4 regions of the Phytobacter palmae genome follow, and region 1 is predicted to be linked to each of the others. Evidence: predicted binding sites of a transcription regulator. Region 1 holds the regulator's gene; each other region holds the start of a gene.
What was found. Region 1 encodes CRP, which controls carbon source genes, mostly activating them, when cyclic AMP is high. Its sites were predicted from a motif close to ATGTGANNNNNNTCACAT; they were not measured.

Region 1 (8,091 bases):
CCAGATAACATTATTAACCTCCTGATTCAGCGAATCATTTTGATTTGCTTAACACTGAGTAAAGTGTGCGCGCTGGTGAGAAAGGCATCAATTAAGGATAAAAGACGATTGTTAGCCTGAGAGTAATAATCAAAGTGATGATTTGTGACGAGGATCATTTTAAGGAGGGAAAATCTGTAGCATTCCGGGGGCACGATGCGCCCCCGGAATGAAGTAGAACAGTCAGCGCTGCGCGGCCAGGCGCTGGCGAATCTGCTCAAAATGGTCAACGTTGTACAATTTGCCGTTTAGGAAACGTGTTTTCAGTTCACCGGTTTTTTCCTGTTCCCAGGTTTGTTCGTCATGCAGTTGCAGTTCACCCTGCGCATCTCTTTCTACCCGTAACAGCCCGCGCGCCGAACATTTCAGACCGCTGTCGGTTTTCGGCTCTTTGAAGATCATCCGCCCTTTACCGTTGACCGCGCCCCAGGTCGCTTTCATAGCAAAACCGAATGTGTCGCGCGTGTTGTACTGATAGGTAAATGATCCCACGCCGAAGACGACATTTGAGCTGGCAAAACCTTTGGCTTCCAGGCGGCGCAGAATTTCATCTGCACGCGCAAGGGTAATGGAATCGCCATAAATCAGGCCGACATGCGGGTCGAGTACTTTGTAGCCTTTCTCATTCACGGTGCCGCCGAAGATCTCCCATAACACTTCCACCGACCCTTTCTCTTCCGGGCTGCGATCGCCACGCGTATCATCATCTGCCCCGGTGCCACACAGGATCTCAACCGGGTCACCGCTGTCCGGGCGGAACACTATGCGCCCTTCACGATTAAGGATTATCTGTTTCAGTTCACGGGTGTATTCCGTCATCACCCGCCAGTAATCCCAGGTATCCGAGACGATTGAGACAAATCCCTGCGGATAGAGATCGACTATCAAGCGGCGGAAGGTTTCAATCTCTTGTTCCTTCTCGCCCACGCACATTACGCTGTGCTCGGTGGCCGGAATGCTCGCGCCGATAAAATAGTCTTCACCTGCGGTGTAGTAGTCACGGGCATAGAGCAGAGAGGGAATACTGTCGGTGCCTTTAAAGCTCAACAGATGCCCGGCACCGGCCTGCATAGTGTCCTGGAGACCCGCCATGCCACGGAAAGAAAAGTCATGGCACTGGAAATCGAGGTGCGACATATCGCTGCAGGTTTTTTCCGCCCACTGTTCGCAGACCTTACGGTAGTGGTGCGCGATAGTGGCATTAGTAGAGGCTTTCCATAATTCAGCGGAGAGCACGGTCTCAAGGTAATTCACCAGCCAGAAGAACTCATCACGGGTATTCGTGATGGTCAGTACCGGGACTTTCATTGGCACTGTGCTGCCCTCATCAAGGGATTTAATGTGCAGAGGCAGATAGCCCAAATTGTGCAGCGCACGGATGTGGTCCACTGGCACGGCGTCCTGGCCGAGATAGCTGTCCATCACCGCTTTGTATTCATTCACCACATCTTCTTGTGGGCGGGCAAAAAAGGCATCGTTGAACAAATCGACCATAAACCACTGCAAAAAGCCCTGCAGCCCGAAGAACACCAGCTTGCCGTCCGCCACGGGAGAAGAGAAAAAGCGATCGCTGCGCGGCGTAAAGTTGGAGTAGACCTGCGTCGTCCCTTGTGGGTACTGCGCCCGGTGGGAAACTTTGTAACCGTCGATAGCCAGAATGGGGTTCATTTTCATGGTGTTATCTCCCTTAAGCGCAAAAAATAGTATCGATGTCGATAAGCTCTACGCGAGGTTCGCGAAGCTCAGAAGAAGCAAACGAAGTAGTGGTATAAATGGCGTCAATGCCATTGTTCAGCAGGTTTTCCACCCCTTTGGAAAAGACGCCGTGGGTCACGTAAAGGCTCACGCTGCGCGCACCGGCATCGCGTAACACCTGAGCGGAGCCGATAAAAGTACCGCCCGCATCGCAAAGGTCATCCACAATCAGCACATCTTTGCCTGCCACATCGCCAGAAACCAGCGCAAAGCCAGTCAGGTTGCCTGTTGCAACATCACGCTCTTTAGTGAGGATGGCGTAATCCCTCGCCCCGCTGGCTTTTGCCACGTTATGAATTTTCTTCAGCGCCCCGGCATCGGGCGCCACCAGCGTCAATTTGCCTGTACTTATTGCCTGACGCAGGGTTTCACTTTTCATCAGACAGGTTTCCTGAGCAATCACCACGCTGTTGTTGATGGCCGCTGCGGCTGCGTCACTGTGCGGATCCAACAGGAAAACTTTATCGAAATTCAGTACGTTCAACTGGTTAGCGAATACCTTGAGCGCAAAGCTGTCACCATTGACCATGTGGCGGTCCTGACGCGCCCAGGGCAACCAGGCCAGTTCAAGGTGGCTTACGGTGATGTCAGTAGCATGACGCACGGCATCAGTTAATTGGGCTAACAGCATGAAATCATTCATATCACGCATGGCGGCAACGCGAATCCGCATAACCTGAGCAAAACGAGGCAGTTTACTCATCACTCTCAGCCATACTGCGCCGTCAGGAAAGACACCACGTTCGATTTCAACTGGCTGATTATCAAGCGTTAACTCAATTTTGCTGGACATGATTCACCTCACCATTAGTTAATGTCCCTAAGACACTTATAATATTGTCTATGAGACACTTATTGGCAAGGTTTTTTTTCACTTTCCGGCAAACACATAATTAACTCGTTGATATTTAATAAAATAAAAGTTAACTTGCCCCCCTTTGATGGACTGATAAACTTGTGGCGTGTTTAATAAGGCGAATAAGCGATGATAAGCGAAGCAGAGTATCTGGATTCTTATGATGCCAGCCGGTTCCCTTCACCTCTGGTGACGGTAGACAGTGTGCTGTTCACGCTGCATGAGCAGGCGCTTCGCGTTTTGCTGGTGAAACGTGCCAGTCACCCTCAACAGGGGCGCTGGGGTCTGCCTGGCGGATTTATCGATATGGAACAAGATGAGTCCACGCGCGCCACGGCATTACGTAAGCTGACAGAGAAAACCGGCGTCTCCCCTTCCTGGCTGGAACAACTGGATACCTTTTCCGGGGCAAAACGCGATCCCCGTGGCTGGAGTCTGACCATCGCCTGGTATGCGTTAATCTCCTGGGTCGCCTGTGCACCACATATTGCAAGCGTGAGCGATGCCAAATGGATGCCGGTAACCGGGCTGGATGATATCGACCTGGCCTTTGATCATCGGGACATAATTCAGGCTGCGCTGCAACGATTACGGCAGAAAACAATGTACTCTTTACTACCAGTTTATTGTCTGCCTGATATGTTTACCCAGACGCAATTGCAGGAGGCGACGGAGATTATTCTCGGTCAGCCTATCCAGCGAAAAAGCCTGATTCGTCGATTTGAGGCCTCTGGTATGTTTGAAGAGACAGGCGAGAGCGTAGCGACTGGTGCACGAAAAGCGCGCTTGTGGCGGCGTAAACCGGGTGTCGATATTCATCTCTTTTCCCGAAATTTACTGACGGATTAGTATAGTCTGCGCGATGTCCCGCGAAATGAAAAAACGGCGCAACATCGTGCAGCTATAGTTGTCCCATTCTGATTCTATTATTCTGTACTATGGCTGAAATTACACCTTCACGACTCTCGGAAATGGCGGATGATTCTTCCACCTTCCGCCCACTGCGCGGCGGAAGCAATCCGCATTTCCAGACTATGCTGCCGCGCCTGATCCGCCGGAAACTGGGCTTTACACCGACCTGGCAGCGCCTTGAACTGCCCGATGGCGATTTCGTGGATCTCGCCTGGAGCGAAGACCCGACACAGGCAAAACATAAACCCCGTCTGGTGGTCTTTCATGGGCTGGAAGGCAGCCTGCATAGCCCTTATGCTCACGGCCTGATAGAAGCGGCAAAAGCGCGCGGCTGGCTGGGCGTGGTGATGCATTTTCGTGGCTGTAGCGGTGAACCTAATCGCCTTAACCGTATTTACCACTCTGGCGAAACCGAAGACGGTACCTGGTTTTTGCACTGGTTGCAGCGGGAGTTTGGCCAGGTGCCCACCGCTGCGGTGGGCTATTCGCTGGGCGGCAATATGCTGGCCTGTCTGCTGGCAAAAGAGGAAAATCGCGTCCCCCTGGATGCCGCAGTGATTGTCTCTGCCCCCTTTGTGCTGGAAGCATGCAGCGCCCATATCGAAACCGGCTTTTCGCGGGTATATCAACACTATTTGCTCAACCTGCTGAAAGCCAACGCGTCACGAAAATTAAAAGCCTATCCCGGCTCATTACCCATTGATTTACGACAGCTGAAACGTCTGCGTCGTCTGCGCGATTTTGATGATGCGATCACGGCGCGCATCCATGGCTTTGCCGATGCGATTGACTATTACCGCCAGTGCAGTGCCATGCCGTTGCTGAATAAAATCAGCAAACCGACGCTGATCATCCATGCGAAAGACGACCCCTTTATGGATCAAAATGTGATACCCGATACGCAGACGCTGCCGCCGTCAGTAGAATATCAACTCACCGAACATGGTGGTCACGTGGGGTTTGTGGGCGGCACGTTACTACACCCGGAAATGTGGCTGGAAAAGCGCATCCCCGACTGGCTGCAAACTTATCTGGAAATCTGAATGATTATTCCCTGGCAGGATCTGGCGCCTGAGACACTCGACAACCTGATTGAAAGCTTTGTCTTGCGTGAAGGCACCGATTATGGTGAACATGAGCGCTCACTCGAACAAAAGGTCGCCGATGTAAGACGGCAATTGAAAAACGGCGAAGCTGTGCTGGTGTGGTCAGAACTGCACGAAACCGTCAATATTATGCCGCGCTCGCAGTTTCGCGAGTAACGCCCGGGCGGCTGGCTTCGTCTACAACAATGGTTTACTCAGGGAGCTGCTATGTCCGCTAAACATCCGGTTATTGCCGTAACAGGTTCCAGCGGTGCGGGAACCACTACCACCAGCCTCGCGTTTCGCAAAATCTTTGCTCAACTGAATTTGCATGCCGCCGAGGTCGAGGGTGACAGCTTTCATCGCTATACCCGCCCGGAGATGGACATGGTAATCCGTAAGGCCCGGGATTTAGGTCGACATATCAGCTACTTTGGCCCGGAGGCGAATGATTTCGGCCTGCTGGAACAGACATTTATCGAATACGGACAAACCGGCAAAGGTCAGGCACGAAAATATCTGCATACCTACGATGAAGCCGTTCCCTGGAATCAGGTTCCCGGCACGTTCACCCCCTGGCAGCCCTTACCAGAGCCAACAGATGTACTGTTTTATGAAGGGTTACACGGCGGCGTGGTAACGCCACAGCATGATGTCGCCTGCCATGTCGATCTGCTGGTGGGCGTGGTTCCGATAGTTAACCTTGAATGGATTCAAAAGCTGGTGCGTGATACCGGTGAGCGTGGACATTCCCGTGAAGCGGTGATGGACTCGGTGGTACGCTCGATGGAAGACTACATTAACTTCATTACCCCCCAGTTCTCCCGAACCCATATTAACTTCCAGCGCGTGCCGACCGTTGATACTTCCAATCCGTTCGCGGCGAAGGTCATCCCCTCGCTGGATGAAAGTCTGGTCGTCATTCATTTCCGTAACCTTGAAGGGATCGACTATCCCTGGCTGCTGGCGATGCTGCAGGGTTCGTTCATTTCGCACATGAATACGCTTGTGGTGCCGGGTGGGAAAATGGGACTGGCGATGGAGCTCATCATGACCCCGCTGGTACAGCGGTTGATGGAAGGGAAGAAAATTCAGTAGCCTTGCGGCGGACACAATATCTTCCCCCGCCAGGTGTAGCCCCGGAAAGCGTAGCGCCACCGGGGAAAAGGTCGAATGCGCTACGCTTATCCGACTTACCTGCTTAGCCTTTGAAAGCGGTTCTCAGGCCTCAATCACTTCATACGAATGCGTGATTTTCACCGCCTTCTCCAGCATTAACGCGACGGAGCAATATTTCTCGGCAGAGAGATCCACCGCACGCGATACCGCCGCCTCTTTCAGCTCCTTGCCGGTCACGATGAAGTGCAAGTTGATATGCGTAAACAGACGCGGAGCCTCTTCACGACGCTCTGAGGTCAGCTTCACTTCGCAATCTTTCACATCGTGGCGGCCTTTTTGCAGAATAGATACAACATCGATAGCGCTGCATCCTCCTGCTGCCATCAGCACCATTTCCATCGGGCTTGGGGCTTTGTCGCCTGAGTTACCATCCATCAGGATCTGGTGCCCGGACGCAGACTCGCCAAGGAACGTTAAACCTTCTACCCATTTCACTCGAGCTTGCATTTTTAATTCACTCCGGAGTTACAGTTTTCTTTACAGATTACGCGTACATAAGAAAACTCGCAACGGAAGGCGACCTGCGTCAAGCTGAAGCGAGACACCAGGAGACAGGCGACAAAAGCTATGCTAAAACAATCGGGATGCTACAGTGATACATTGATGTTATGTATGTATGCAGAGGACATCACATATTACAGGCCGCAGGCATGTCTGACGGTCCACTTCCCAGGTATGGGGAAGATAGATTGCAACCCCGGACGCGATATGTGAATCCAGCGTCTGGAGCCAGCTTATAACAGAGGATAACCGCGCATGGTGCTTGGCAAACCGCAAACAGACCCGACTCTCGAATGGTTCTTGTCTCATTGCCACATTCATAAGTACCCATCGAAGAGCACGCTGATTCACCAGGGTGAAAAAGCGGAAACGTTGTATTACATCGTCAAAGGCTCAGTGGCTGTGCTAATCAAGGATGAAGAAGGTAAAGAGATGATCCTCTCTTACCTTAACCAGGGAGATTTTATCGGTGAACTGGGTCTGTTCGAAGAGGGTCAGGAGCGCAGTGCATGGGTACGCGCCAAAACCGCTTGTGAAGTGGCCGAAATCTCCTATAAAAAATTCCGTCAATTAATTCAGGTGAACCCGGATATCCTGATGCGTTTGTCTTCTCAGATGGCGCGTCGTCTGCAGGTCACCTCAGAAAAAGTCGGCAACCTCGCCTTCCTTGATGTGACAGGCCGTATCGCACAGACGCTGCTGAATCTGGCGAAACAGCCGGATGCAATGACCCACCCGGACGGTATGCAAATTAAAATTACCCGTCAGGAAATTGGTCAGATCGTTGGCTGCTCCCGCGAAACTGTCGGTCGTATCCTGAAAATGCTGGAAGATCAAAACCTGATCTCCGCGCACGGTAAAACCATCGTCGTGTACGGTACACGTTAATTCTCAAGCGGCGCGTCGCCCTTAACGATGCGCCGTTTTTGTCTCTCTTTTCCATGTGGCGCAGGCTGATTTATCACCCCGAAATCAACTATGCACTGCGACAAACGCTGGTGTTATGCCTCCCTGTGACCGTGGGTCTCATCGCGGGCCGTCTCGATCTCGGTTTGTTGTTTTCCCTTGTTCCTGCCTGCTGCAATATTGCCGGTCTGGATACGCTGCATAAACGTTTCTTCAAACGTGTCTTCATCGGCGGCACTCTCTTCGCTGGCAGTAGCCTCACGGTACAGTTATTACTGACGCAAAATGTTCCGCTACCGCTGATCCTGACCGGATTAACGCTGGTCCTCGGCGTCACGGCAGAAATCAGCGCATTGCACGGGCGCCTGCTCCCCGCCTCGATCATTGCCGCCATCTTTACGCTCAGCCTCGCCGGTAGCATGCCCATCTGGGAACCGTTACTGATTTATGGTCTGGGGACACTGTGGTACGGCGCGTTTAACGCCTTCTGGTTCTGGCTGTGGCGGGAGCAACCGCTACGTGAATCATTGAGTCTGCTGTATCGCCAGCTGGCGGACTATTGCGAAGCAAAATACAGTTTGCTGACGCAGCATGTCGATCCCGAAAAAGCCCTTCCGCCACTACTGGCGCGCCAGCAAAAAGCGGTGGATATGATCAGCCAGTGTTACCAACAGCTGCATATGCTGGCGGCGAATAATAACAACGACTACAAGCGGTTACGCCGCGTTTTCCAGGTAGCTCTCGACTTACAGGAACATATTGCCGTTAGTCTGCACCAACCGCAGGAAGTACAGGAGCTGGTTGAACGCAGCCATGCCGAAGAGGTTATCCGCTGGAATGCGCAAACCGTGGCCGCGC
Region 2 (8,091 bases), on a different contig from region 1:
AAACCTATCCGATTCCGGTTATCACCTATGAAAGCGATGACTTCTGGTTTCGTGGTTTAGGCGGTGGCTATTACCTGTGGAATGATCAGGCCGATCAACTCTCCATCTTTGCCGCCTATTCGCCATGGCACTTTAAGCCGGGTGACAGTGACAATAATCAACTGCGTCAGTTGAATAAACGTAAGTCAACCGCAGTGGCGGGGCTTTCTTATATTCATAACACCGAATATGGTTTTCTGCGCACGTCTCTGGCAGGTGATGTGCTCGATAACAGTAATGGTGTGACATGGGATCTGGCCTGGCTGTATCGCTATACCAATGGTGGACTGACGCTGACGCCGGGTATCGGTGTTGAATGGAACAGCGACAATCAAAACGAGTACTATTATGGTGTATCTCGCGCGGAATCACGTCGCAGCGGCCTTAATAGTTACGATCCGGACAATGGCTGGAGTCCTTACCTTGAACTTACCGCCAGCTATCGTCTGACAGATAACTGGAGCGTTTACGGCACCGGGCGCTTCACCCATCTGTCTGATGAAATCAAAGACAGTCCGATGGTGGATAAATCCTGGTCTGGATTGTTATCCACAGGGGTAACGTATCGTTTTTAATTGTGCTTTTTTATAGTGCAATCCGTGCATCAAAACAGGGCCATTGGCCCTGTTTTGCTTTATGGTGGTGCATTTGACGCAGGAGGATGATATGGCTGAGAAAAATGTAGTCTTCGCGGGCGAAGTGACGCTGCCTGCTATTGGTCAGGGCACCTGGTATATGGGTGAGAATGACCGTAAGCGCAGTAAAGAGGTGGATGCACTACGGGCGGGCATTGATGCAGGTCTCAGGCTCATCGATACGGCGGAAATGTACGCAGACGGTGGGGCGGAAGAGGTCGTTGGTGCGGCACTCCAGGGGGGATTGCGCGACAAAATCTATCTGGTTTCGAAAGTGTATCCGTGGAATGCAGGTGGTGAAAAAGCCATTGCGGCCTGTGAAGCGAGTTTGCGCCGTCTGAAAACCGATTATCTGGATCTTTATCTGCTGCACTGGCGCGGAAATTTCTCGCTGGCCGAAACGGTGGAGGTGATGGAAACTCTCATGGCGCAGGGCAAAATTCGCCGCTGGGGAGTATCGAATCTTGATTATGCCGATATGCAGGAACTCTGGCAGGTGCAGGGGGGCAAAGCCTGTGCGACCGATCAGGTGCTCTATCATCTGGGCTCGCGTGGTATCGAATATGATCTGCTGCCCTGGTGCCAGCAACAACAGATGCCGGTGATGGCTTACTGCCCGCTGGCGCAGGCCGGGCGCCTGCGGGATGGGTTACTGAATAACAGCGCGGTGACCGATATTGCGCATGCCCATAATGCGACGGCGGCGCAAATTTTGCTGGCATGGGTTATCAGTCACAAGGGGGTGATGGCTATTCCAAAGGCAGCCACTGTGGCGCATGCGCAGGAAAATGCCGCTGCGTTGAACATCACCCTGAGCGCAGAGGATCTGATGCGTCTGAATAATGCATTTCCGGCTCCAGGCCGTAAAACACCCCTGGATGTGGTGTAACACGCCGCACGTTGCCCGGGTTACAAATCGTGTAACGATGAAAATTCGGTAGCCCGGGCACGCTACTTACCCGGGCTATCACCATCAGCGTTTAACCACGCGAATCGTCTGCGCCAGACGGGACGGTTTTTCTTCAGTCGTTTTTTGCGGTGCGGTCGCGCAGGCAGACTCTACACAGACAAATGTTTTATAACCATCATCCGGCATATCGGTCATGCTGGCGGAGAGTGCCGGACCCGGGTTCCATGCGACAACGTTAGTATGATGGTGGTGGATCACTTCAATGGTGCGGTTCAGTGCACTGTCATGAATCACGCTGCAGGCTTCCGGGTTCAGATAGACGCGATCGGTACGATCCGGGAACGTCTGTACACCATCAGTTAATGCATCTTCTTGCGCGTTGTTCACTTTATCAATAAAACGATCGCCCAGGCCGCTGACTTTCACCGCATGGATATCGCCAACGTTGAAATAGGTATGCAGTGCTGAGGTGGTTTCGAAATCTCCGTGCGCTTCCAGTTCAATTTCACACGTTTTACCCAATTTATAGCGAGCGAACAGCGTGAAATCATGCGGCCAGTATTTACGGGATGCTTCGCTGCTGTGCAGCTCAAATGTCAGCACAACGCCATTGTCGTCTTCATTATGCGCTTTCAGTGTCCATGGCAGGTTACGGGCGAAACCGTGAGCAGGCAGACCCTGCTGTGCTGCGGGACCAAACCATGGCCAGCAGATCGGTACGCCGCCGCGCAGCGCCACGCCGTTTTTGAACGGAGTATTGCCGCTCAGCCACAGCGCTTCGTCTTCACCCTGGGGTTTCCAGGAGAGCAGATGTGCCCCCTGTAAAGCAAAAGAGGCTTTCACTTGTGGATGATCGATAACGATAACCTCCAGTTCGTCCATCAGGCGGCGAGAGAGGGCGGAGGTAATTTGTTCAACAACCGGGAGAGCAAAAATTTTGTTTATCATGGTGCAATCCTTCGTTTAGCGAAACACAAAATCATGAAAGCTGCATCAGGACGGCAAGCCTGTCTTGAGCCGGGAGCACAGAAGTTTCTGTGGCCAGTATCCGTGAGCAGCGCCAGTGAGGAAGCAACTTTCAGGATGACGCGAAACATAAAAAAAGGCGACCGAAGTCGCCTTTATAGATCAATTACTCATCCCAACTTATTTGGAGATGTGAGCGATCAGGTCCAGAACTTTGTTAGAGTAGCCGGTTTCGTTGTCGTACCAGGATACCAGTTTCACGAAGTTGTCGTTCAGTGCGATACCAGCTTTAGCATCGAACACGGAAGTGCAAACTTCGCCGTTGAAATCGGTAGATACAACGTCATCTTCGGTGTAACCCAGAACGCCTTTCATTGCGCCTTCAGAAGCCGCTTTGATTGCTTTCTTGATTTCTTCGTAGGACGCTGCTTTTTCCAGACGAACGGTCAGGTCAACAACAGATACGTTCGGAGTCGGAACGCGGAACGCCATACCAGTCAGTTTGCCATTCAGTTCTGGCAGTACTTTACCTACAGCTTTAGCTGCACCGGTAGAGGACGGGATGATGTTCTGTGCTGCGCCACGGCCGCCGCGCCAGTCTTTATGAGACGGGCCATCAACGGTTTTCTGAGTAGCGGTAGTTGCGTGAACAGTAGTCATCAGACCTTCGATGATGCCGAAGTTGTCGTTGATAACTTTTGCCAGCGGTGCCAGGCAGTTGGTGGTGCAGGATGCGTTAGAAACGATGTCCTGGCCAGCATAAGTTTCGAAGTTAGCGCCACGAACGAACATCGGGGTGTTGTCTTTGGAAGGACCAGTCAGAACAACTTTTTTCGCACCCGCGGTGATGTGTTTACGAGCGGTTTCGTCGGTCAGGAAGATACCGGTAGCTTCTGCTACAACGTCAACACCGATTTCGTTCCATTTCAGGTTAGCCGGATCTTTTTCAGCAGTAACACGGATGGTTTTGCCGTTAACAACCAGATGGCCGTCTTTGACTTCTACGGTACCGTTGAAACGGCCGTGAGTAGAGTCATATTTCAGCATGTAAGCCATGTATTCTGCGTCTAACAGATCGTTGATACCAACGATTTCGATGTCAGAACGTTCCTGAGCAGCACGGAAAACAATGCGACCGATACGGCCAAAACCGTTGATACCTACTTTGATAGTCATATATTCCACCAGCTATTTGTTAGTGAATAAAAGGTTGGCTGTAAAATTACAAAAACCTTACGCAGCGTCAAGCGGAATCGTGTCAATCATTGCGACAAATCAATCCTCCGCATAACCTTTGCTCGACTGACTCGTCTCACTCTTCCTATGAGCATGCTCCCCTTATGGGGACGCCGCCCCGAATTTTAAAGGTCATGCAGGATAAAAATGTGAGAGTGATCACAATTAACCGCCCGGGAATTCGCAGCAAGTAAGTTTAGATCAAAAGTTATCACTTCATTGTTAATGTTTTGTTAGAATCGAAGTGAGGTTGTACGAATTCTTACCGCGAGATGTGAGCATATGACGACGAAATCATCCCAGGATGACCTGAAAAAAAATCTGACAGAGATGCAGTTCTACGTGACACAGGATCACGGTACCGAACCGCCTTTTACAGGCCGTCTTTTACACAACAAGCGTGAAGGCGTTTATCACTGTCTGGTATGCGACGCTCCTCTGTTTCATTCGCAGACCAAATATGATTCAGGGTGCGGCTGGCCGAGTTTTTTCGAGCCGGTAAGCGAAGAGTCCATTCGTTATTTAAACGATTACTCACACGGCATGCAGCGCGTTGAAATTCGTTGCGGTAATTGTGACGCGCATCTGGGACATGTTTTCCCTGATGGCCCACAACCGACCGGTGAACGTTACTGCGTGAATTCCGCCTCTTTGAGTTTTACCGACGATGAAAACGGTGATCGGACTCAGGGCTGAGGAATCGATTCAGCTATTATTCCACTGGAGTTAATTTAGCATGGATTTCGAACAAGTCATTAACAGCATGACACCGGACATCTACCAGCGTCTGGTTACCGCTGTTGAACTGGGCAAGTGGCCCGACGGTGTTGCCCTGACGGCGGAACAAAAAGAGAACAGTCTGCAACTGGTCATGTTATGGCAGGCACGCCATAACACCGACGCGCAACACATGACCATTGATACGCAGGGTCAGATGGTGATGAAGAGCAAGCAGCAACTGAAAGAAGACTTTGGTATTGCGCCGAAGTCGATTGCGACGCTGAAAGTTCAGTAAGTGCAGTGATTCGCAAGCCCCCGGCCACGATTGTTCGCACGATAGCCGGGGTTAAGTCGAAAAGCTGGAAAAGCATTACCGCTGCGTTTCCTGCCAGTCAGCCAGCGTATAGAGTGTTGCGCCTGCGGCAGCCATTTCCATAAAAGCGTGGGCGCTGTCCTGCGCACTGATATTCACTCCGCGACAGCCATCAGTAATGACGTTGACGCGATAGCCGAGTTTCAGCGCATCCAGCACGGTAAATTTCACGCAATAATCGGTGGCGAGCCCCATGATGGTTAGCTCAGCAATGTCATGCTGACGCAACCAGTCATCGAGTTCGGTTTTCTGCCGATGCCCGTTATCAAAAAAAGCGCTGTAGCTATCGATAGCCGGATTTTGCCCTTTGTGAAACACGGCATCGATTGCTGAGGTTTTCAACAGGGGATGCAATGCCGCCCCTTCACTATGCTGTACGCAATGATCCGGCCAGAAGGTTTGCGCCAGGCCATCAAGCACACCTTGCGAAAAGGGCTCAACCTGATGCTGACTGGCGAAACTGCCGTGGTTAGCCGGATGCCAGTCCTGCGTCGCCAGCACCGGCCCACCGCGCGCCTGGCACCAGTCAATCAGCATATTCGCCACATCTACCGTACTGTCGCCTTCCGCCACAGCCAGGGCACCACCTGCACAGAAATCATTTTGCAGGTCGACCAGCAGCAAAGCGCGTTGTTTCATCGGGTTTTCCTTATTCGTCAGCGGTTAGCTCGCCGCGCAGGTTCTGCGTCATGGCGCTGCGAATCGCCGCGGCGTCCAGATCCTGGCTCAACAGATAATGCAGTTTAGTCAGCGTAGCCTCTACCGTCATATCCGCACCGCCAATCACGCCTGCGTGTGCCAGTGCATTACCGGTGGCGTAACCACCCATATTGACCTTGCCCGACATACACTGCGTCAGGTTAACCACGACAATGCCGCGTGCACTGGCTTCCTCTAACTCTTTGAGAAACTCACCGTTTTGTGGCGCATTGCCAACACCGTATGAGCGCAGGATCAGCGCTTTTACGGGCTGGCGCAGGAAATTTCTTACCACGTCTGCCGAGATGCCAGGATAAATCGTCACTACACCGATCGGCTGCGGGGTGATCGGGTGGACAACCAGCTCACCGTTACCGTGCGGCGCGGGCGGCGTATTGAGGCGACGAATATGAATTCCCGCTTCCAGTAGCGGCGACAGATTCGGCGAGGCAAAGGCGTCAAAACCGTCAGCATGCGCTTTAGTTGTGCGGTTACCGCGATAGAGGCGGTTGTTAAAAAACAACGTCACTTCGTTAATCGGGAAGTTAGCCGCTACGTACAGCGAATTGAGCAAGTTGATCTGCCCGTCGGAACGAAGCTCAGCCAGCGGAATTTGTGAGCCAGTCACGATAACCGGTTTACTCAGGTTTTCCAGCATAAACGACAGTGCAGAGGCGGTGTATGCCATGGTGTCGGTGCCGTGCAGGATGACAAAACCATCGTAATCGTTGTAATGGGCTTTGATATCGTCAGCGATATGCTGCCAGTCTTCAGGCGTCATATCGGAGGAGTCCATCAACGGATCATATTCGTGGATGGTGAAGTCAGGCATTTCCGGGCGATGGAATTCAGGCATTAACGCCAGTTGACGTTGCAGATGTCCTGAGACGGGGACATAGCCATGTTCGGAACGTTGCATACCAATGGTACCGCCAGTGTAGGCAACATAAATCGATTTCTTTTGCATGATAGAAAATGTGTTGTCACAGAGTGGGGGGAGTATATACGCAGTGAATGAATGATGCAGCGAAAGCGCAAAGAAAAGGCGGAGCCAGCGTGATGCTGATCTCCGCCTGAATACAAAACGTCCAGTTCGTTAGCGAATGTTGGCGCAGGTCAGGCAAAATGCGTAACGATTTTGTGGATCGTTAAACGCTGCCAGTTTATCTGTTTCAGCTTTGACCTGAACCGCCGCATTAGCCAGCGGCGCGGGTAGATAAGCCTGTAATGCCTGCGGCAACATCGCGCGTACGGAACCTGACATGCTGTCCATGACGCGATCGAAAAATGACGGTTCATCCTGATACCAGTCCACATGCCACTGTTTGAGTTTCGCCAGCTCAGCCGCTTTGCTCAGCGCATCGTCGAAATCACCCAGCCCGTCGACCAGCCCGTTGGCTTTTGCGTCCTGACCGGTCCAGACGTGACCTTGTGCGATTTTATCAATCTGCTCCGGCGTGCTGTTACGCGACTGTGCAACCAGCGTAATAAAGCGCTTGTAGCCGTTCTCGATGCTGAGTTGCATCATCTGCTGAACTTCCGGAGGCAGTGCTTTGGTCATGCTGACATCCGCCAGCGGCGACGTTGCCACGCCGTCGGTATGCACGCCAATACTGTCCAGACTGTTCTCCAGCGTATTGATGACGCCGAAAATACCAATCGACCCGGTCAGTGTGCTGGCATTCGCCACGATGTAGTTCGCTGGCGTTGAGATCCAGTAACCGCCGGATGCCGCCATACCGCCCATGGATACCACGACTGGTTTGCCTGCCGCGCGGGCGGCGGCCAGTTCAGAGCGAATCACTTCCGAGGCGCTTACGCTGCCGCCGGGACTGTTAACGCGCAGAACAATGGCTTTCACTTTAGGATCAAGACGCGCATCGCGGATCTGCGAAGCGGTGGTATCGCCACCCACGTTCCCCGGGGTTTCATCACCATCCATGATCGCGCCGTTCGCAAAGACCACGGCTACGGCGTCGCCAATATCGCTCGGTTTTTTCAGCTGATAATCGTAATAGCTGATGGCGCGGAAATTTTTCTCTTTGTCATCCCAGCCAAACTGTTTGGTAAGTGCTTTTTCCGCATCGGCGCTTGAGCCCAGCTCATCCACCAGTTTGTTATCCAGCGCGTATTTCGCCGTATCGCCATCGACCTTACGCAGCCCGTCCAGTACGCCTTGCGCACCAGGGAATATCTGTTGCGCGGTAACCTGACGGTTTGCGGCAATGGTGTTGAGATAATTCTGCCAGAGTTCGCCCACCCAGCGGCTATCCGCATCGCGCGCGGCCGGAGACATATCGTCGCGGATGAAAGGTTCAACGGCGGATTTATAAGTACCTACGCGGAACACATGGGTGCTGACTTTCAGCTTGTCGAGGAGGGATTTGTAATACAAGCCGTTGGTCGCGAAGCCATGCAGATCTACCACCCCTTGCGGCGAGAGCCAAATCTTATTGGCAAAGCTTGCGAGGTAATACTGCCCCTGGCTGTAGTTATCACCTACTGCATAGACC
Region 3 (8,091 bases), on a different contig from region 1:
TCGGTAAAGGCTTCCGGGCTCACACCAGATGGCAAGCTGCCGCTGACACACACCATGTCAAACTGACCCAGCCAGGTCAGAGAATCGTTAACAAAACGCTCCCAGTCTGCCGGCGTTACTTCAAAGCCGGAGAAGTTGAAGTCTGTCACTTCGCCGTCTTTTTCCGTCAGCTTCACGTTAATACGGGTACGGCCCTGTACAATCTGGAAACGGTTAGCGATGCCCAGTTCGCTGAACAATTGCTGAAAACCGTCCTGGTTGTCTTTACCCAGGAAGCCGCCAACGGTAACGTCGATGCCCAGGTCTTTCAGGACTTTCGCCACGTTGATGCCTTTACCCGCGGCATGCAGGCCGGTGGTGCGAACCAGGTTCACTTCACCACGTTCAATTTCCGGGGTGAACCCGACCAGATCATAGGCTGGGTTAAGGGTAATGGTGGCTACACGTCTGCTCATTATGCGCCCTCCCCCAGACCGGCAGCGATGGCGTCGCCAATCGCTTTCAGCGCTTGTTCAGCATCATCGCCCTGCGCGGTGAAGCGCAGACGGTGACCTTTCTTCACGCCCAGCGCGACCACTTTCATCAGGCTACGGCCATTGGCGGATTTACCGGTGCCGTCGAGGTTAGCGACAGTCACTTCGCTATTAAATTGTTTGATGGTATTAACCAGCATGGTGCCCGGACGGGCATGCAGGCCATGTTCGTTGCGAACAACAAACTCAGCGGTCAGCAGATTATCAGCAATAGCGTCGTCGCTGGTCAGCAGTGCCAGCAGGGTAGCGGCATCCGCGCTCAGAAGGCGGTCCGCTTTATTGTCAAGCAGCAGATTGCTCAGACGCTTGAGCACGGCAACCGGCTGGTCATCAGCCATTGCGACACTGACCAGCAGCGCAACGCTTTCACCGTTCACGTCAAAAGCTTTTGCAGCACGGCTGACAGCCACCGCGCTTGTCAGGTTGCCCTGCGCGCTGTCGTTCAGCCAGATACCCTGACCGAGGTTCAGGGGTTGTTCGTTAATCGCGCGTGCCACATAGATCGCATCAACCGCACCCGCTTCTTTCAGGCGCGCTGCGTTCAGCGCCTGCAGCGTCACCAGGTCGCTGGCGGCAACGTCAAGGCTAAGAGTATCGTTATCCAGTTTCAGCGACGCTACTTGCTGCTCGCCCATCAGTAACGCACGCAGTTCCTCAGCAGTGGTCGCCGATTGCAGTTGTGCCGCAACAGAGTCATCACTCAGTACGTGGGTCAGCTGACGCAGTAGCCCCAGGTGTTCATCAGAACTGGCGGCGATACCGATAGCCACATAGGCGACCTGGCCTTCCCCCCAGAGAATGCCCTGCGGGAACTGGAATACTTTCACACCGGTTTTCAACACCTGGTCGCGGGTATCGGTAGTTCCGTGCGGAATGGCAATACCGTTGCCAAGGAAGGTCGATGTCTGCTGCTCACGCGCCAGCATGCCATCAACATAACCACCGGCGACATTGCCTGCTTCTGCTAATGCAGCGGCAATCTGACGAATCGCCTCTTCTTTTGTCCCGGCCTGCTGGCCCGGATGGATGTCCTGAATGGATAACTCGAACATGTAAATCTTCTCCTGCTGAACTGAATCGTTTCAGCTAACTTGAGAAATAATGCGCCACCCTGAAATGTGCTGAAAACAAGATGACGCTGAAACGTTTCGAGAAGTCTTGACTTTTCCGGTTCAGCAATCAAGAAAAGTCTCTTTTTTGATGACAAAATTAAGATCTACTGCACATTTCACTCCCTGGATTCCCTTTTTTGCTGAACAAAGCTGACCTGATTTTCACGTCACATTCAGCCCCCATCAGCAGAGCAATATCGGTGAAATGTTGTTCCACTACTGTGAATAAAAAAGAAGAAAAAATACCTGTCCATTTTTCGGTTGTTGGCTGTTACGCCTGTCAGTAGCGTTAAGAGACCACTCAACGGAGGATTGTGACGATGAATTTTGCCCTTTTACACCAACAAGACGAGCCATTGCTGATAGCTAATATCTGGGATGTCTCCAGCGCCAGAGCCGCACAAGCCGCGGGTTACAAGGCCATTGGTACCTCAAGTGCCGCCATTGCAGCAATGTATGGTTATCATGATGGTGACGGCATTACCTTCGCAGAACTCCGTCACCTGATCGTGCGTTTGCAGGCATGCTGTTCCATCCCACTGACCGTCGATATGGAGTATGGCTATGGTGATAGCCAGCAACAGATCATTGAAAATCTGCTCGTCCTGGCTGAACTCGGTGTCGCAGGTATTAACCTGGAAGACAGTCGCGTTCAGCAAGGAAAGCGCGTGTTGCAGGATTCTGCTGAATTTGCGTCGCTGCTTAACGCTATACGCCAGCGCTTTGCTGATACACAACACAGTCTGTTCATTAATGCCCGGACGGACACCTTCTTGCTGGGGGAAGATAAGGCGCTGGCAGAAACACTGGTTCGCGGCAGGCTCTATGCAAAAAGCGGCGCCGATGGTCTGTTTGTCCCTTGCGTAACGCGGCCCTCTGATATTTCGACGATCGCAGCCGCTGTTCCGCTACCGCTTAACGTCATGTGTATGCCTGCGCTGCCCACCTTTGCCGTTCTGAACAGTCTGGGCGTTAAGCGCATTTCGATGGGCGATTTTCCCCATCAGGCATTACAAAACAACGTAAACAAGCTATTTGCTGATATGGTAAAAGCTCACTCATTTGACGCGGTGTTTGCCCATGCAGCAGCAAGATGAATCGACCTGAAATATCTGGTATCAGGCGCTGCTTTCGCGGGCATCCGATTATGCCGGTGTCTTTTTTGTTGGCGTAAAGACGACCGGGGTCTTTTGTATTTCGACCTGCCGGGCGCGTAAACCAAAGCGCGAAAACGTGCTGTTTTACAACGATATTTCCGCCGCACTCGCCGCCGGCTTCCGTCCATGCAAGGTCTGTCGCCCGACGGAAAACGCCTTTAGCGCACCACCAGTCGTCGAACAGGCAATGGCATTATTGCGAACCCAGGGGAACGTCAAAATCAGCGACGCGCAGTTACGCGAACGCAATATTAGCCCCGAGGTCCTGCGCCGCTGGTTTCTCAGGCATCACGGCGTGACCTTTCAGGCCTATCAGCGCATGCTGCGGGTCAACACAGCAATGCAGGAGTTGAAATCGGGTCGTAAAGCTATCGAGACCGCCTATGACAGCGGTTATGATTCCCTAAGTGGCTTTGGTTATACCTTTAAAAAACTGACGGGGCGTGCGCCCACGCAACGAGCGCAGGTGATCCTCATCCAGCGCTTTACCACCCCGCTCGGCCCGATGTTCGTCTGTGCGACGGAAAACGGCGTCTGCCTGCTTGAATTTGTCGACCGACGGGCTCTGGAAACAGAGTTCAGCGATATTCAGCGTCTGTTTGATGCGCGGATCATTGCTGGTGAAAATAGACATACGCGGCAGGCAGAAAAGGAATTAGGCGAGTATTTTGCCGGTACACGTCAGAGATTTACCCTGACACTGGATACCCCGGGAACGGCCTTTCAGCAACATGTCTGGCAGGCATTGGGCTGTGTGGGCTATGCCGGGGTAAGCCATTACGGTGGGATTGCTGCTCAGATGGGTAATTCGAAAGCCGTGCGCGCTGTTGCCAGCGCCACCGGCGCAAATCGTATTGCGATTGTTATCCCCTGCCACCGGATCATTGGCAAGGACGGTGCCATGACAGGCTACGGCGGCGGTATTGCGCGTAAAAAATGGTTGCTGGAACACGAAGCGAAATATCAGCAGAGTGCTGAATTACGTTAAGGTGCGGTCGCGGCTTCAAGGTTAATGAGGAAGGTCATGGCCGCCTCCCGATCGCTGAAACACATCCCGGCGCCTGGTTGCAGGCTGGCGCAGACTTTTGGGCGCAGCGGGGAGTCGAAAATTTTACACTTATAGTCGTCCGCCAGCTGTACACAACGCGTATTGGCCGGCTTGCCCTGTGGCATGCCGGGGATAGGACTTGAAATAGAGGGGGCGATACAGCACGCTCCGCAATCCGTACGGCATTCCATAATAACGACTCTCTGTTGGGTTAGCCGCCAAACTACCTGTTTTCCCCGTCAAACGCAAAACTCAGCGATTCCACTTGCCTGCAAAGGCCCTCGCGGGTACTTTGTCGCGATATTTTCGTTATTTTTAATTTACAGGATCCCACTGATGCCAAGAGCAAACGAAATCAAGAAAGGTATGGTGCTGAACTACAACGGCAAGCTGCTGATTGTAAAGAACATTGATATTCAGTCACCGAGCGCCCGCGGCGCAGCAACCCTTTACAAAATGCGTTTCTCCGATGTGCGCACCGGCCTGAAAGTCGAAGAGCGTTTCAAAGGCGACGATATCGTCGATACCGTGACCCTGACACGCCGTTTCGTTGACTTCTCTTATGTTGATGGCAACGAATACGTGTTTATGGATAAAGAAGACTACACGCCCTACACCTTCACGAAAGAGCAGATCGAAGAAGAGCTGCTGTTTATCCCGGAAGGCGGTATGCCGGATATGCAGGTACTGACCTGGGATGGCCAACTGCTGGCGCTGGAGCTGCCGCAGACCGTTGATCTGGAAATTGTTGAAACGGCACCCGGTATCAAAGGCGCGTCAGCAAGTTCACGCACCAAACCGGCAACCATGAGTACAGGTCTGGTGATTCAGGTTCCGGAATACCTGACCACCGGCGAAAAAATCCGCATTCATATCGAAGAAAGCCGTTATATGGGCCGCGCTGACTAAGTCAGCCATTAAGCGTAAAAAAGGACAGTGTAAACTGTCCTTTTTTTTATCTCTGCGTGAAACTCACAGATTACAACAGATCGCGGAACAGTGTTTTCTTGAGCGCCAGCTCCACGCCACGCACTTCAGCCATCCCTTTCAGGCGACCAATCGCGGAATAACCTGGATTGGTTTTCTTACGCAGATCATCGAGCATCTGATGACCGTGATCCGGACGGAACGGAATCGGGCGCAGATCGCCCGCTTTCTTACGACGCTGTTCTTCACTAAGGATCGCCGCCACAACGGATACCATATCCACATCGCCTTGCAGGTGCGCAGCTTCATGGAAGGTTTTCGGGTTATCTTCACGACAGGTAGAACGCAGGTGCGTGAAGTGAATACGATCGCCGAAAGTCTCAATCATATTCACCAAATCGTTATCGGCACGTACGCCATAGGAACCAGTGCACATGGTGAAACCATTATTGACGCTATCAACCGCATTTTTCAGCCAGTGCATGTCCTCAATGGTCGAGACAATACGCGGCAGGCCGAGGATTGGACGCGGCGGATCGTCCGGGTGTACCGCCAGACGTACGCCGACTTCTTCTGCTACAGCGACAATCGCACGCAGGAAGTAAGCCATATTTTCGCGCAACTGGTCTTTGTTAATACCATCGTATTCCGCCAGACGGGCACGGAACTGATCCAGCGTATACCCCTCTTCCGCACCAGGCAGGCCAGCAATAATATTGCGCGTCAGTTTTTCAATTTCCGCTGCGCTCATCGCTTCAAAATAGGCCTGCGCCTGCTGCTGTTCTTCTTCGGTGTAATCAGCCTGCGCGCCATCGCGCTTGAGGATATAAAGCTCAAACGCAGCAAAAGCAATCTGATCGAAACGCAGCGCTTTTGAACCGTCCGGCAGTTCGTATTCCAGATCGGTACGCGTCCAGTCGAGGATTGGCATAAAGTTGTAGCACACGGTATCGATGCCGCAGGCTGCCAGGTTGCGGATGCTTTGCTGATAGTTGGCAATCCAGGTGTCGTACTGTCCAGTGTGCGTTTTGATATCTTCATGCACTGGAATACTTTCGACCACCGACCAGGTCAGCCCTTTTTCAGCCAGCAATGCCTGACGCTGTTTGATTTCTTCTACCGGCCAGACCTGACCGTTTGGAATATGGTGCAGTGCCGTCACGACACCTGTTGCGCCAGCCTGGCGCACATCCTCTAATGAAACCGGATCGTTCGGTCCGTACCAACGCCAGGTTTGTTCCATCGTTTTCCCCTCAAAGTTGTTATACCAATACAGCAAAGATTATGACGACTACCATACATGTTTAACCGGGAGGGTCAAACACCGCCGTAGCAATGATTGATCCAGCTCACATTACCCGGATATTTCAGGCACACCAATTCAATTTGCTGTCATATAACTTTACACTGCACATTGTTAATTAATGGTTAAACAGGTGTATTTCAATGCAAACAATTGCCTCCGTCACGCTGCCTGAAACGGTGCAGTTACCCCAGTATGATCGCCGTTCATTACGTTCACGCATTGTTCATTTCGGTTTTGGCGCCTTTCACCGCGCACATCAGGCACTGTTGACTGACCGTGTGCTGAACGCGTTAGGGGGCGACTGGGGAATATGCGAAATCAGCCTGTTCAGCGGCGACCAGCTTATGACGCAATTGCGCGCGCAGGATCATTTGTACACTGTGCTGGAGAAAGGAGCCGAAGGTAATAACGCCTACGTTGTTGGCGTGGTTAACGAATGTCTCAATGCCAGACTGGACTCGCTGGCGGCCATTATTGAAAAATTTTGCGAACCGCAGGTGGCCATTGTTTCGCTGACTATCACCGAGAAAGGCTACTGCATCGACCCGGCAACCGGCAAACTGGACCTCACTCAGCCGCGCATTGCCCATGATCTGCAAAACCCAGGTGAACCGCACTCCGCACCGGGCATTCTGGTTGAAGCGCTCTCCCGTCGCCGTGAACGTGGCCTGCCCGCCTTTACCGTGTTGTCTTGCGACAATATTCCGGATAATGGCCATATTGTGAAAAATGCGGTGCTGGGTATGGCGCAAACTCGTTCCACTGAGCTGGCGCAGTGGATTGACACGCATGTCAGTTTCCCGTCAACCATGGTTGACCGTATCGTGCCGGCGGCTACCGACGAATCACTGGCGGAAATAGCCACTGAACTGGGTGTTGCCGATCCCTGTGCCATCAGCTGCGAGCCCTATATTCAGTGGGTCATTGAAGACAACTTTGTTGCCGGACGTCCACAATGGGAAGTGGCAGGCGTGCAACTGGTACAAGATGTTCGCCCGTGGGAACAGATGAAACTGCGAATGCTCAACGGAAGCCATTCCTTTCTGGCGTACCTCGGATATCTTGCCGGGTTTGCCCATATTAGCGACTGTATGCAGGATGACGTTTTTCGCCGTGCCGCACGCCAGTTGATGCTTGGCGAACAGGCCCCCACGCTTGGCATTACCGGTGTGGATCTCAACGCATACGCGGATAACCTGATTGCTCGTTTTTCCAACCCGGCACTTAAACACCGCACCTGGCAGATAGCGATGGACGGCAGCCAGAAACTGCCTCAGCGTATGCTGGATAGCGTGCGCGTACATTTGCAGCGTGAAAGCCACTGGCCGTTGCTGGCGCTTGGCGTGGCAGGCTGGATGCGCTATGTCAGCGGAACGGACGATGCGGGGGCGGCTATTGATGTGCGTGATCCCATGGCCGACAAGATACGCGCCATCGTCGATACCAGCAGTGAAAGGGAGCGCGTGGGAGCATTGCTGGCGCTCAGTGAAATCTTCGGTACAGATTTATCCACAGATCCGCGCTTCGTAGATGAGATCGAAAGTGCATGGCAACAATTGCGCACACAAGGGGCGCACCAGGCGGTACGTAAGGCTCTGCAAATTTAACATTTTCTGCCATTTAAAGGGGCGGAAAGTGCTTTATCCGCTCCTGCCCTTCTCTTTTTAGGCAATTTTCGTCAGGATTATTGCACTTGTTATTGTGCAAAATCGCGGAGTGAACGTGACGAAAACGAATCTGATTACTGGCTTTCTTGGCAGCGGGAAGACCACGTCCATTCTCCATATGCTGGCAAATAAAGATCCCAACGAGAAATGGGCCGTACTGGTCAATGAATTTGGGGAAGTTGGCATTGATGGCGCGTTACTGGCAGACAGCGGCGCTTTGTTAAAAGAGATCCCTGGCGGATGCATGTGCTGCGTGAACGGTCTGCCAATGCAGGTTGGCCTCAATACGCTACTGCGCCAGGGGAAACCCGATCGCTTACTGATTGAGCCTACTGGCCTTG
Region 4 (8,091 bases), 410 kb from region 1:
CCCCCTTTATTGCCATAGAACGGCGTCAGCATTAATCCGGCGAGAAACATACTCCAGCCAACAATCGGCAGTGTGCCGTAGCGGGCGATAAGCTTTGACGGATAAGTGGAGTAGAGCGCGGCGGAAAACGCCGATGCGATGCCCCATACCAGAGCTTCGGTGGAAATCGACAGAGATGTCATATTTCCGTGGGTCACCAGCAACAGGGTGCCAATCAGAGAGGTTGCAATCGCCGCCGTGACAGCGAGCGTCGGTTTTGCTTTTCGCGCCAGGGCAAACCACGTCACGATGATCGTTGGCGAGAGAAATTGCAGTACGGTTGCAGTGGCGGCATTCGATTTCTCGATGGTCACCAGGAAGGTGAGTTGAACGATAAGCGCGCCAAACAGCGAAAAGAACAGCAGACTCAGCGTGTCCTGGCGGTTTTTGACGATCGCGAAAATTTTATCGCCATGGAAAAACGACAGAATTAATAACACAGCGCCACCGGACAGCAGGCGAACCATCGTCAACCAGGGGGCTGCGATGTGACTTTTCTCCATGATGTACTGAGCGCAAACCCCGGAACTGCCCCATAAAATGGCGGCAATCAGTACATAAAACATCCCTTTTTTTGTGGAACCCATTTTCTATTCAGACCTGACATGCTGCTTTCTTATTGATGAGTTTTGCATCATAGCACAGGCGTGATAGATAACCGGAGGCAGCATCCCTGCCGCCCGCGGATTTACATCAGAACCAGGCTTCCCACATCGCACCGACGTTGAAGGAGTCCAGCGTGGTGTCATCCGTACCGTTAACACGTGCGGTACGCTTGTTGTCAACTTCGCCACCGGTTACGTAGAAGCGCAGCATCGGACGGAACTCAGGCCCCATATCAATGGAGATGTTCTGCGACAGGGTCGCTTTCCAGCCGTTGTTATCACCACCTTTGTCATAGGCCACTTTCTGCCAGCCCAGTTCCAGCCAGGTTGAATGAACATCGTTCCACCAGTACATCGGACGCACAATGGCGTTGTAGTTCTTACGATTGTCAGACTTGTCTGCGCTGTTGTCGTAATCGTGGAAGGCGAGCAGATATTCCACCTGCATCTGGCGACTAAACTTGTGCAGCCCTTCAAAGCTGGCATAGATAGTTTTCAGATCATCCGTTTTGTTATAAACGCTGTTATCTGCGTTGTCTGAGTAACGGGCGATAACCTTGTTCACGCCACTGTCGTTGGTATGGCTTAACACCACACCACCCTGCCAGGCTTTCAGACGGGCGTCGCTTTCAACGGCCTTCGAGTCAAAACCGTAGTTTGCATAAACTTCCAGATCCAGCGGGCCGACTTTCATGCCGTGGATTTTTGAGGTGACCGCATAGTTGCCTTTGTCGCCGGTGCCTGAACCACCGGTACAGGTAATGCGCGACGGGTTATCACCGTTGTCTTCCACTTCCGGGTTACAGGACTGCACGGCAGCCACAGTGGCCACGTCAAACTGTACGCCACCGATGTCGAAGTTTTTCACCCCGGCGCCCTGGCCATCGTGGTTCATCCAGAAGTAGTCGTTGATACCCTGTTGCGGACGCTGGTGGAAGTCACGACCCGCCCAGAAATAGGCGTTCGGGTTGGATTCCAGCAGGTTGGTCACACCCGCATAGGCTTTTTTCAGGTTAACTTCGTCGCCCCAGTGATCGAACATCACGTTGACGTCCCAGATGGCCCCGTGGGAGCTCTTAAACGCTTTGGAAAGCTGGAACTCGCCACCGTTGCCTTCGTTACCCAGACGGCCAATCGCAGACGAGCCGTTATACGAACCGTCTACGCCCACGTATTTCTGATCGCCACTCTGGTAATGGGCGCCATAACGGGCATAACCGCTAAATTTCACGCCATAAGGAATGGCTAAATCAGGCGTTTGCGCGGTACTTTGCGGCTCGGTAATGACATCCGCTTTTTTATCAATGGCGGCATCCATTTTTGCCTGCCGCTCAGCTAATGCTTTATCCACCGCTTTTGCCACGATGGCATCGATTTGTTCTTGGGTAAATTCTTGAGCTATCACCGAACCAGAGCAAAGAGCAGCCGCAACCGCCAGTGCCACTGGAAGTTTATTGTTTAATTTCATAATTATCTCAATTTATACCCTTTATACTTCAGGCCGCCTGTTCGTTGGCTGCACTCGTTTACCCGAATCACTTATATAAATAAGCTCATCGGGATTCATTCACTTGTCGCCTTCCGGAAGCTCGAAATATTTAGGGCTTAGTTGGTTGTTTTTAAACAATAACCATCCCGTCCTGATTTGACAGAACAACATGCCAGTATCAAAACAAGCTGAGTTATATTTTATAATTCAGGTACAGAGTAATATTTCCGTAATCAATGAGCTTTTAACGCTGATAAAGCTGAATAATCTCCTCTGATAATTCACGCGCCAGTAACGACGTCATTAAATGATCCTGGGCATGCACCATAATTAATGTCATGGGTTGCCGGGCTTCGCCAGCATCCTGTTCAATTAATTTAGTTTGCATTTGATGGGCCTGGCGCGAATAACCATCGGCTTCACGCAGCAGTTTTTGGGCTTCCTCAAAATTGCCCACTCTGGCGGCACGCAGTGCTTCAAAGCACAGGCTGCGCGACTGACCCGCGTTAACGATAATCTCCATTACCGCTTCTTCTAATGCGACCATATTTATTTACTCTTCATCAAAACCATTATTCTTCGCGGTGGCGGCAAACCATTCTCCGCTTTTCTTAACGGTGCGTTTCTGGGTTTCTAAATCTAACTGAACAAAACCGTAGCGGTTTTTATAGGCGTTACACCATGACCAATTATCAATAAAGGTCCACATATGATAACCAAGGCAATTACAGCCTTCGCTAATTCCTTTATGTAGCCATTTAAGGTGATCGGTAATAAAGGCAATACGGTACTGATCGTTTATTTGCCCGTTTTCAATAAAGCGCTGTTCATTTTCGACACCCATACCATTTTCAGAAATAAAGCAGCGTGGGTTGCCATAATTATCACGAAGATTAACCAAAATATCGTAAATACCCGGCTCATAAATTTCCCAGCCGCGCCAGGGGTTCATTTTTCGCCCCGGCATCTCGTAGTAATCAAACAGCCATTCCGGCATAAACGGCGACTCAGGATTAACGGCGCTGTCCCGGCATTTCACCCGCCGCGGCTGATAATAGTTAATGCCCAGTAGGTCTATTTTCCCGGCGGCAATCAGCTCCTTATCGCCCAGATGACAGGCGGGAAGCTGATCATACTCTTTCAGCAAGGCCACCAGGTCCGCCGGATACTCGCCCAACAGTACCGGATCGAGGAAGCTGCGGTTAAACAGCAGGTCTGCATGGTGCGCGGCTTTCAGATCCGCCGGATGTTGCGAACGTGGATACGACGGTGTCAGGTTGAGCACTATGCCGATCTCACCGGGGTGATGCCCGGCGCGAAACGCCCGCACTGCGCTGGCATGGGCCAGTACCGTGTTGTATGCCACTGTGGCTGCCCGTCTGAAATCCACCACATTCGGGTAATGGAAGTCATACAGATATCCCCCTTCTACCGGCACAATCGGTTCGTTGAACGTAAACCAGTGCTTCACCTGATGACCAAACAGGTCGAAGCAGATTTGCGCGTAGCGGGTGAATGCCTCTACGACTTCGCGATTTTCCCAGCCGCCTTTCTCCTGCATGACCATCGGCATGTCGAAGTGAAACAGGGTGATAAACGGTTCAATGCCCTGTTCTGCCAGCTCGTTGAGCATGTTGCTGTAAAACGCAACGGCCTCTCTGTTCACCTCGCCGGTGCCATCAGGAATCAAACGGCTCCAGCTTATTGAGGTGCGAAAACTGTTGTGGTTCAGCTCTTTTAACAGGGCAATGTCTTCGCGCCAGTGCTGGTAAAAGGTGGACGTATCCTGAGGGCCTACCTGCTGGTGAAAGCGCCAGGGTTGGCTGGCGTACCAGGCATCCCATGTTGTGGCGCTCTTTCCGCCCTTTAAGCTTTCCCCTTCGGTTTGTTGCGCGGAACTGGCGCTACCCCACCAGAAGTTTTCGGGAAATGCATATTTCATTTTTCTCTCCTTGTTCAGTTACTGCCGACGGTTTCCGCCATCGGTGCGCTGTTCTGCGCTTTTTGCTCTTCGGTTTTCATCAATGAACGTTCGTAAGCACGCAGGAACGGCAGATACATCAGTGCGGACATCACCATACAAATCAGGCACATCACCACCGGACTTAATGCCCAGTTTGCTGCCCAGGATGCGCCAATCGGAGCCGGTGTAGTCCACGGTGTCAGAGAGACAACTTGTGCCAGTAAGCCCATACGGGTTGCTGTATACGCCAGAATAGCGTTTACCAGAGGGACACAGACGAACGGGATAAACAGCATCGGGTTCATGATGATCGGTGCACCGAACAGAATCGGTTCATTGATATTGAAGAAACTTGGCACGACACCCATTTTGCCGATAGTCCTCAGGTGCGTAACGCGGCTACGCAGCAGCAAAAAGGCCAGCGGTAAGGTTGAACCCACGCCGCCGATCAGCAGGTAGTGGTCCCAGAAACCTTGCAGATAAACGTGCGGTAATGCAGCGCCGGCAGCCAGAGCAGCCTGGTTGGCGGAGAGGTTCGCCATCCAGAACGGGTTCATGATGCCGGTGACGATAAGCGAACCGTGGATACCGGCAAACCAGAAGATCTGGCACAGGAGTACAGAAAGCAGAATTGCAGGCAGGGAGTCCGATGCGGAGACCAGCGGTTCCAGCAGGTGCATAATCGCCTGAGGCAGGATCATGCCGGTTTGCGCTTCAATAAAAAGGTTCAGCGGGTGCAGCGTACCGATAATTACCAGTACCGGGATCAGGATTTCAAACGAACGGGCAACACCGGTCGGCACCTCTTTCGGCAGGCGAATGGTGATGTTGTGCTGCTTAAGCCAGGCATAAACGCGCGCGGAGTATATTGATGTCAGCAGCGCGGTGAAGATCCCCTGGCCGGAGAGGTACTGAGTGGAAATCTGTCCTTCATGATAGGGGGCAGCGACCAGCAGGAATGCCATAAACGCCAGCAGGCCGGTCATCACCGGGTCAAGATTGAACTGGCGACCCAGGCTCGCGCCGATACCGACAGAGATGAAGAAGGTCATGACCCCCATGCTCAGGTTGAAAGGCAACATCAGCTGCGCGCGGTATTCGGTAGAAAAATCCAGCCAGGCGCGGGCAAAGCCGTTGGTCGTTTCTGGTGAGAACGGCGGGAAAATAAACACCAGCATAAACGAGCCGATGATCATGAACGGCAGCGCGGCGGTAAAGCCATCGCGGATCGCGATAACATATTTCTGCTGTCCGAGTTTGCCCGCCAGCGGGGTAATGGACTGCTCAATGACGCCAATCATAGACTGATATAACGAACTCATGGGTTCACCTTTTAGTGCGCCGCTTCAATCAGCGACAATGCATAGTCCAGTACTTTATCGCCACGCTGCATCCCGTAGTCCATCGGATTGATGGGCTGTACGGGGATGCCGACGGCGGCGGCCTTTTCTGACAGCGTATTTAACATATATTTCACTTGCGGTCCGAGAAGCACGACCTGGTATCGTGGGAACTGCACATCAAATTCAGCCACACCGTACGCATCGATTTCGACCGGCAAATTCCGTTGCTGCGCCTCTTCAACCATTTTCCTGACTAACAGGCTGGTGGACATACCGGCGGAGCAACACAACATAATCCTGAACATCTTGACCATCCTCGAATGTAAAAAGTTATTGCGAGGACGATTGGATATCATAAGGAAACCGGTTTCCATCTCATCGCAAAAGAAGTGTGATGAGTATCAAAGTCTCGACGGGGTAAGCGCTTTTTTCTGGATTCAGGTCACGGAATTTGGATGGATTCTGATAGCAAGTGAGTCCAAATGGAAAATCGGTTTCCATGAAAAAAAGAAAAGGATATACTGCAAGTGGTTATATTATGAACCATTGCTGGACTTGGTATTTTCAGGCGCAACTTAGTCGTCTGTCAGGGGAAAAAGATGTCTACAATCAACGATGTATCACGTTTAGCTGGGGTGTCCAAAGCCACAGTCTCACGGGTGTTGAGTGGTTCGCGCGGCGTTAAGGAAGCAAGTCGCCTCGCAGTACTGAAAGCGGTCGATGAGCTGAATTATCGGCCCAATGTTATCGCACAGTCCTTACTCAGCCAGTCGACAGGCTGCATCGGCGTGATCTGCGCCCAGGACAATATCAACCAGACCACCGCGTATCTTTATGCGCTGGAAAAACACCTCAGCCAGAGCCAGAAACATCTGCTGCTGCGCTTTGCGAATACCAAAGCGGGGGTAATGAGCGCGCTGGAAGAGCTCACCTGCGGCTTGTGCGATGATGTATTAATTATTGGTGCCCGCTTCCCGCTGAATATCAACGACGAGAATGTCATTCTGGTGGATTGCGCGGAGTCGGATACGCCAAACAGCATCCAGTTTGATCATGCGTTCGCCGCGGAAACGGCCTGTAATTTCCTGATAAGCCAGGGAAGACGCCAGATTGCGCTGATCCATCCGGATGCCCGCGGTTCAACCGATCAGGTATTACTCGGCTATAAACATGCGCTGGAAAACAATTTCCTGCCGTTTAATCGTAACCTGGTTTTTATGGATGACACCTCGTCATCCGTGGCGTTGCAGGTATTGCTCAACAATGCCACTACCCTGAATTTCAATGCCCTTCTGGTTGCCGATGAGCAGGAAGCACAGCGTGTGATCCCGCAGTTGCAGGCGTTCAATAAATCCGTACCGGGCGACATCATGGTCTTTAGCCTGGCGGGCTCGTTGCACCTCCCGGGTGTGCCAAAAATCCCGGCGATTGAGTACTCCATGGACGCGATGGCAGCGCGGATTGTCGCGTGGCTTAACGAAAAAACCCAGAGCGTACTGGGCTCTTGCGTGGTGCGCGGGGATTTAATTATTCCTGAAATGATCAAACGCTAACGTTTAAAGAGAGCCTCCGCCCGGAGGCTTTTTTACGCCGGGATCACTGGCCGATAAATTCTTCCGCGACCTGCCGGGTCAACCAGACGCCATTCTCCGCCTGATAGAATGGATAACCCTGCTCGAACATGGCTAAAGCGTTAATTTCCAGCACCACCGGAGTGCCGTAACGCTGCCCGACCTGAATGGCCACCTCCCGATCGGAAGAGAGATGAACATACTGTCGCGACTGTGCGGTTAATCCTTCTGCAAGAATGGCGGAAAGAAAACGGCTGGCGGTGCCGTGATATAAAATGTCCGGTGGCTTTTTTTCTGTAAAGGCAATATCGACCTGCGTCGTCGAGTGTCCCTGAACGGCACGAATACGCAGCCCGTCTTCGGAGAGGGCGAAGCGTTTTTTATCACTGCCCTGCACGACGGCTTCGATGAGTTGTTTGTCCAGTGATTGCCCATGACCGGCTGCGCCTGCGATCAGTGCATCAATGTTCGCCCACCCTTCACTATCCAGTTCCAGTCCAATGGCTTGAGGTTGGTGGCGCAGAACGTAGCTCAGAAATTTACTGACTTCATTATGTGCTTTTTTCATTTTTACCTGCCTTGCCAGTCGTTTGCACGAAGCACAACTCAGCAAACTGTTGACGGTTATAAATCGCCCAGTTTGACACTCTCAAATGAAGGGTGAAAGAGGGGTGAAAAAGCAGCTCATAAAAACAGGACAATCCCTCTCCTTTAGAGAAGAGGGGAATACCCGAATGCGGCGTAATGCCTTATTCGGGCTACGGGAGCAGCGCGTGCATTACGGCAGGAAAAGGGTGAGGGGAGAAGGTCTCACCCGCACGCGTACAGCACTCACCATCAAATAAAGGTAAAGATCTCTTCACGCGGCAGACGGGATTTCGGCAGAGCGGCGTTGAAATCACCTTCGCTGCGGTAACCGAGCGACACCAGTACAACGCTGGTGAACCCTTTTTCACGCAGGCCCAGAGAGAGGTCCAGCGCACGTTGATCAAAACCTTCCATCGGTGTTGCATCGATACCTAACATCGCCGCGCCCAGCAGCAGGCCGCCCAGCGCCAGATACACCTGTTTCTCCATCCAC

Region 2: msrB (peptide-methionine (R)-S-oxide reductase MsrB) is a predicted target of CRP. The motif match lies at 3,934-3,951, and genes of this name have one in related genera.
Region 3: uxuA (mannonate dehydratase) is a predicted target of CRP. The motif match lies at 6,115-6,132, and genes of this name have one in related genera.
Region 4: AAIG39_RS04690 (PTS sugar transporter subunit IIB) is a predicted target of CRP. The motif match lies at 5,829-5,846, and genes of this name have one in related genera.

Annotation. Positions count from the first base shown of each region.
Region 1 covers NZ_JBCIVJ010000002.1:20,140-28,230, forward strand. Annotated here, with positions in the region: gene mdcA (malonate decarboxylase subunit alpha) at 1-11, opposite strand, end outside; gene AAIG39_RS02805 (nicotinate phosphoribosyltransferase) at 223-1,713, opposite strand; gene prs (ribose-phosphate diphosphokinase) at 1,727-2,587, opposite strand; gene AAIG39_RS02815 (NUDIX hydrolase) at 2,780-3,499, shown strand; gene AAIG39_RS02820 (hydrolase) at 3,589-4,605, shown strand; gene AAIG39_RS02825 (YheU family protein) at 4,606-4,824, shown strand; gene AAIG39_RS02830 (phosphoribulokinase) at 4,876-5,745, shown strand; gene AAIG39_RS02835 (OsmC family protein) at 5,869-6,273, opposite strand; gene crp (cAMP-activated global transcriptional regulator CRP) at 6,583-7,215, shown strand; gene AAIG39_RS02845 (YccS/YhfK family putative transporter) at 7,269-8,091, shown strand, end outside.
Region 2 covers NZ_JBCIVJ010000022.1:40,914-49,004, forward strand. Annotated here, with positions in the region: gene AAIG39_RS21230 (MipA/OmpV family protein) at 1-614, shown strand, start outside; gene AAIG39_RS21235 (aldo/keto reductase) at 706-1,563, shown strand; gene AAIG39_RS21240 (D-hexose-6-phosphate mutarotase) at 1,648-2,532, opposite strand; gene gapA (glyceraldehyde-3-phosphate dehydrogenase) at 2,731-3,726, opposite strand; gene msrB (peptide-methionine (R)-S-oxide reductase MsrB) at 4,069-4,482, shown strand; gene AAIG39_RS21255 (YeaC family protein) at 4,523-4,801, shown strand; gene pncA (bifunctional nicotinamidase/pyrazinamidase) at 4,877-5,518, opposite strand; gene ansA (asparaginase) at 5,529-6,545, opposite strand; gene sppA (signal peptide peptidase SppA) at 6,675-8,091, opposite strand, start outside.
Region 3 covers NZ_JBCIVJ010000003.1:249,759-257,849, forward strand. Annotated here, with positions in the region: gene fruK (1-phosphofructokinase) at 1-455, opposite strand, end outside; gene fruB (fused PTS fructose transporter subunit IIA/HPr protein) at 455-1,585, opposite strand; gene AAIG39_RS06385 (isocitrate lyase/PEP mutase family protein) at 1,966-2,742, shown strand; gene AAIG39_RS06390 (bifunctional transcriptional activator/DNA repair enzyme AdaA) at 2,756-3,790, shown strand; gene AAIG39_RS06395 (YkgJ family cysteine cluster protein) at 3,787-4,041, opposite strand; gene yeiP (elongation factor P-like protein YeiP) at 4,187-4,759, shown strand; gene uxuA (mannonate dehydratase) at 4,830-6,020, opposite strand; gene AAIG39_RS06410 (mannitol dehydrogenase family protein) at 6,224-7,690, shown strand; gene AAIG39_RS06415 (CobW family GTP-binding protein) at 7,806-8,091, shown strand, end outside.
Region 4 covers NZ_JBCIVJ010000002.1:428,492-436,582, reverse strand. Annotated here, with positions in the region: gene AAIG39_RS04715 (EamA family transporter) at 1-626, opposite strand, end outside; gene AAIG39_RS04710 (carbohydrate porin) at 733-2,112, opposite strand; gene AAIG39_RS04705 (PTS lactose/cellobiose transporter subunit IIA) at 2,378-2,680, opposite strand; gene AAIG39_RS04700 (glycoside hydrolase family 1 protein) at 2,687-4,075, opposite strand; gene AAIG39_RS04695 (PTS sugar transporter subunit IIC) at 4,090-5,418, opposite strand; gene AAIG39_RS04690 (PTS sugar transporter subunit IIB) at 5,430-5,744, opposite strand; gene AAIG39_RS04685 (LacI family DNA-binding transcriptional regulator) at 6,039-6,992, shown strand; gene AAIG39_RS04680 (RNA 2'-phosphotransferase) at 7,036-7,578, opposite strand; gene nfsB (oxygen-insensitive NAD(P)H nitroreductase) at 7,848-8,091, opposite strand, start outside.